Regions from separate parts of the Idiomarina sp. T82-3 genome, predicted to be linked through region 2. Evidence: predicted binding sites of a transcription regulator. Region 2 holds the regulator's gene; the other holds the start of a gene.

Region 1 (2,407 bases), on a different contig from region 2:
GGCGAAATCGTTGAAGATTTTAAATTTTCTGATGCGATCAAAGGCAAGAAAGCCGTCTTGTTCTTCTACCCGCTGGACTTTACATTCGTATGTCCTTCTGAGCTTATCGCATTTGATAAGCGTTTGGACGAGTTCAAAAAGCGCGGCGTTGAAGTAATTGGTGTTTCAATCGATTCACAATTCACTCACAGCGCATGGCGCAACACTGCAACTGAAGATGGCGGTATTGGCCAAGTTAAGTACCCACTTGTTGCAGACGTTCGTCACAGCATTTGTAAAGCATACGATGTTGAACACCCAGAAGCGGGCGTTGCATTCCGTGGTTCGTTCTTAATCGATGAAGATGGCGTTGTGCGTCACCAAGTCGTTAACGACCTACCATTGGGCCGTAACATTGACGAGATGTTGCGTATGGTCGATGCTTTGAACTTTAACCAGAAACACGGTGAAGTTTGCCCTGCAGGTTGGGAAGAAGGTAAAGAAGGTATGAAGGAAAACGCTGAAGGCGTAGCAGCATACCTTTCTAAGAACGCTGACAAGCTGTAATATTAGTTTTCAGTGACTCTTAAAAAACGCGCCAAATGGCGCGTTTTTTTTTGGCTTTTAGTCAGCGAGTGGCCAACCGCCTAGTGCCTTCCATTTGTTGACCATCCAACAAAACAGTTCGGCTGTCTTTTCGGTGTCATACAGCGCTGAGTGCGCTTGCTTTTGATCAAACTCGATACCTGCGGCTTTGCACGCTTTGATAAGTACAGTTTGTCCTAACGTCAACGCCGCTAAAGATGTCGTGTCAAAGCTAACAAAGGGGTGAAACGGATTGCGCTTAATGTTAGCTCGTTCAGCTGCTCGCATCAGGAAGCTATGATCAAAATTCGAGTTATGTCCAACCAACACAGAGCGCTGACAGCCAGCCGCCTTTTGTGCCTTTCGAATCGGTTTGAATAAGGCTTTAAGTACCTCGTCTTCGGGGAGTGCGCCGCGTAATTCCGAATGCGGATCGATACCATTGAATTCAATTGCTGCTTGTTCAATATTGGCGCCTTCAAATGGCTCGACATGAAACTGATGGCTTTCGACCGGCTTAAGCTGTCCATGTTCATCAAAATTCAGTATGACGGCAGCGATCTCTAACAAGGCATCGGTCGAGGCATTAAAGCCCGCCGTTTCGACGTCGATGACTACGGGTAAGTAGCCGCGAAAACGTTGCTTCATAAGAGAGTCTTCGGAACCTGACATGAAATTACCTGTATCTGCTAAATTGCTAATGCCCATTATGCCAAAGAGCGGGCGTTTTTGCTTGTGATTTGGTTAAAGGTTATTGCAACACGACCGATATAAAAGACAAGTCATTAAAGGAGGTGCGTGTGCAGGTGAATAATACGACTCGGCTATCAGCGTTAATCGTGCTGGGTAGCGCGTTGGTCAGTATCAGTTCGTTCGCAGAAGCAAACGCGGTCAGATACTACAGCGCAAACTTGGATAATTCACTTTGGTATATGGCCAACAACACGCAGCTTAACTGTGAGTTGGAGCACGTCATTCCTCGCTTCGGCAAAGTACAGTTTCATAGCGAAGCGAGTAAGCAACTCAATTTAACCATGACCTTCGATATGAACCAGCTTCCCGACAACTACAGTGTGGCACGTATTGAATCGGTTCCTCCGCAGTGGCAGCCCGGACAAAACAGTTACTCTATTGGTAGCATGGACCTATATAAGCAATTTAATGGCGAGCTTGAAAAGCAAGCAGCATGGACGTTGCTGTCTGAACTCGATAAGGGTCGTTACCCAACATTTTTGTACCAAGACTGGTATAACCCAAAAGATCAAGTTGCTGTGGCAATTTCAGCAGTGAACTTTCGCAGTGCATACGACGCATTTAAAGGTTGTATTAATGCGTTATTGCCTTTCTCATTCGAGGATATTGCATATACCGTACTGAACCATAAAGCGGATAGTGATGAGCTAACCGCGCCTTCGCGGCGGAAGCTAAAACAAATCAGCGACTACTTGAAAGTAGATGCCGACTTGAAGTTAGTATTAATAGATTCCTACACGGATGCGCTAGGCGCTCGTGAGCCGAATCAGACGCTAACAGAGCAACGCGCCAATGCTATTAAATCTTTTTTTGTCGAACGGGGTATAAAAGCGGATCGCATTCAAACGGTCGCTCACGGCGAGGATCGTCCGATCGACCATAATGATAATGAAATAGGCCGCCAGAAGAACCGCCGAGTTATCGTGCAGTTAAATAAATCCTCAGACGTTGAGCTATAGTTGCATCAATCGCTGGTTTTTTCTTTAAACTCGCAAAGGTCTTCAATAACACAGCTACCGCAGCGCGGTTTGCGCGCAACGCAGGTGTAGCGGCCGTGTAGAATAAGCCAGTGATGGACATCCACTTTAAA
Region 2 (2,407 bases):
GCTGAGCGCTTGTATGATAAAAGCATTTGTTCGAATGTGTCAGACATGCCAAAATCAAGTTGGCAGGCGGTCCAGTGATGGGCCTTAACGAATCAAGCATCAACCAGCAGTAAGAGTTAGAGCGCATGGATCAAGCAAGTGGCTTAAGAAAGATGAAACAGAGCAAAGTCAAAGTCATTGCAGTAACCGGTGGTAAGGGCGGTGTGGGTAAAACCAACATCTCTTTAAACATGGCGATTGCGATGGCCGAACAAGGCAAACGCGTATTGGTATTGGATGCCGATTTAGGTCTCGCCAATGTCGACGTGATGCTTGGGCTGCGCGTGCAAAAAAATCTTTCACATGTGCTCAGTGGACAAGCCGAACTGAGAGATATTTTGATTGAAGGCCCCGCCGGTATCAAAATCGTGCCCGCCACCTCCGGAACGCGCTCAATGATAGAGCTGAACGAGACTCAGCACGCCGAACTTATCCGCGCTTTTAGCGACCTACAAGGTGATTTTGATGTCTTGGTTGTCGATACCGCCGCCGGTATCGGTAACACGGTCGTACGCTTCGCACGCGCCGCGCAAGATGTATTACTTGTGGTGTGTGATGAACCGACTTCAATCACCGATGCGTATGCATTGATGAAAGTGCTTAGTAAAGAGCAGGACGTATTCAAATTTAAAGTGGTTGCCAATATGGTGCGTAATTTGCGCGAAGGGCAACTGCTATTCAATAAGTTGACTAAAGTCACAGATCGGTTTTTAGATGTCGCGATAGAATTGGCCGCCATAATTCCGTTCGATGACAATATTCGTCTGGCGGTACGCAAACAAAAACCGTTGGTCTTAATGCAGCCTCGGTCTCCCGCGTCATTAGCAATTAAAGCCCTTGCGCAGCGTGCGCTCGACTGGCCAGTGCCGGCGCAGCCTGGCGGGCATCTCGAATTTTTCCTTGAACAATTAATAGGATCGGCCGATAACGGTAAGAAGCAGGATGTTGCCAATGAATAAAGCGGCTGTTTACAGTGCCCATGCCGATAATCGCCAAGCGATTATCGAACAACACACGGGGCTCGTGAAGCGCATAGCTCATCACATGATGGCGCGTCTTCCCGCGAGCGTTCAGGTCGATGATCTGATCCAATCCGGCATGATTGGCTTACTGGAAGCAGCGCGAAATTTTGACAATAGCAAAGGCGCGAGCTTTGAAACCTTTGCGGGCATTCGTATTCGCGGCGCAATGTTAGACGAGATACGCCGTGGTGACTGGGCGCCGCGCTCAGTGCATCGCAATCATCGGCGTGTACTCGAAGCGATTCGACAGGTCGAAAACGAAACCGGGCGCGATGCCAAAGATGTCGAAGTCGCCGAAAAATTAGAAATGTCGCTTGAGGAATACCACGCCATCTTGCGCGATGTAAACTCGGGACGAATTATAGGAATTGAAGATCTAGGCGTCTCCGAAGATGCTATTATGCCTGAGCAAGTAACGGGTGCAAACTACGAGCCGCAGAAAGACGTTGAAAACGATGCCTTTCATCGCGCACTCGTCGAAACTATCTCGGGTTTACCCGAACGTGAAGCATTAGTGCTTTCGTTGTATTATGATGAGGAACTTAACCTGAAAGAAATCGGTGAAGTTCTCAGCGTGAGCGAATCACGCGTGAGCCAAATTCATAGCCAAGCAATGATGCGCCTAAAAACACGCATGCAGAGCTGGGTAGAGTAATTATCGTAGTAATCGAGAGCCCAAGTGGAGGGAGCTTTGGATAAAAACATGAAAATTCTTGTTGTTGATGACTTTTCAACAATGAGACGAATCATCAAAAATCTTCTTCGTGACCTTGGATTCACCAACATCCAAGAAGCTGACGATGGCAACACCGCATTACCGATGCTCCAACAAGGTGACTTTGATTTTGTCGTAACTGACTGGAACATGCCGGGGATGCAAGGTATCGACTTACTTAAGGAAATTCGTAAAGACGATGACCTCGCGCACTTGCCCGTGTTAATGGTCACGGCCGAAGCCAAACGTGAGCAAATTATTCAAGCCGCACAAGCCGGTGTGAACGGCTACATTGTGAAGCCTTTCACCGCTGTAACGTTGAAAGAGAAGCTCGATAAAATCTTTGAACGTATCAGTTAGTGGGCACGGCTATGGTAAAACCATCAGCAAGCATATCGCTCAAGCAAGCGAAGCAATTGGTTGATTGGCTTGAAGCGGGAGAGCAGTCTAAAGCCGATCAATGGCTAGACGATTTCCATCAAGAGCATGATGACAAGTTGTTCACCTCTGTCGGGCAACTCACCCGAGACCTGCATGAAGCCTTGCAAGACTTCCAACTCGATCCGCGTATCATGCAACTGACACAAGACGATTTGCCCGATGCGCAGAATCGTCTGCAATATGTGATTGA

The links. Region 2 encodes FliA, which starts transcription of late flagellar genes. Its sites were predicted from a motif close to CTAAAGNTNNNNNNNNNNNNGCCGATA; they were not measured.
Region 1: AWU56_RS05610 (flagellar protein MotY) is a predicted target of FliA. The motif match lies at 1,309-1,335, and genes of this name have one in related genera.

What each region holds. Positions count from the first base shown of each region.
Region 1 covers NZ_LSBQ01000006.1:70,207-72,613, forward strand. The annotation lists gene AWU56_RS05600 (peroxiredoxin) at 1-546, shown strand, start outside; gene rnt (ribonuclease T) at 604-1,236, opposite strand; gene AWU56_RS05610 (flagellar protein MotY) at 1,365-2,276, shown strand; gene nth (endonuclease III) at 2,282-2,407, opposite strand, start outside.
Region 2 covers NZ_LSBQ01000007.1:56,681-59,087, forward strand. The annotation lists gene flhF (flagellar biosynthesis GTPase FlhF) at 1-78, shown strand, start outside; gene AWU56_RS06265 (MinD/ParA family protein) at 126-998, shown strand; gene AWU56_RS06270 (RNA polymerase sigma factor FliA) at 991-1,716, shown strand; gene cheY (chemotaxis response regulator CheY) at 1,753-2,136, shown strand; gene AWU56_RS06280 (protein phosphatase CheZ) at 2,148-2,407, shown strand, end outside.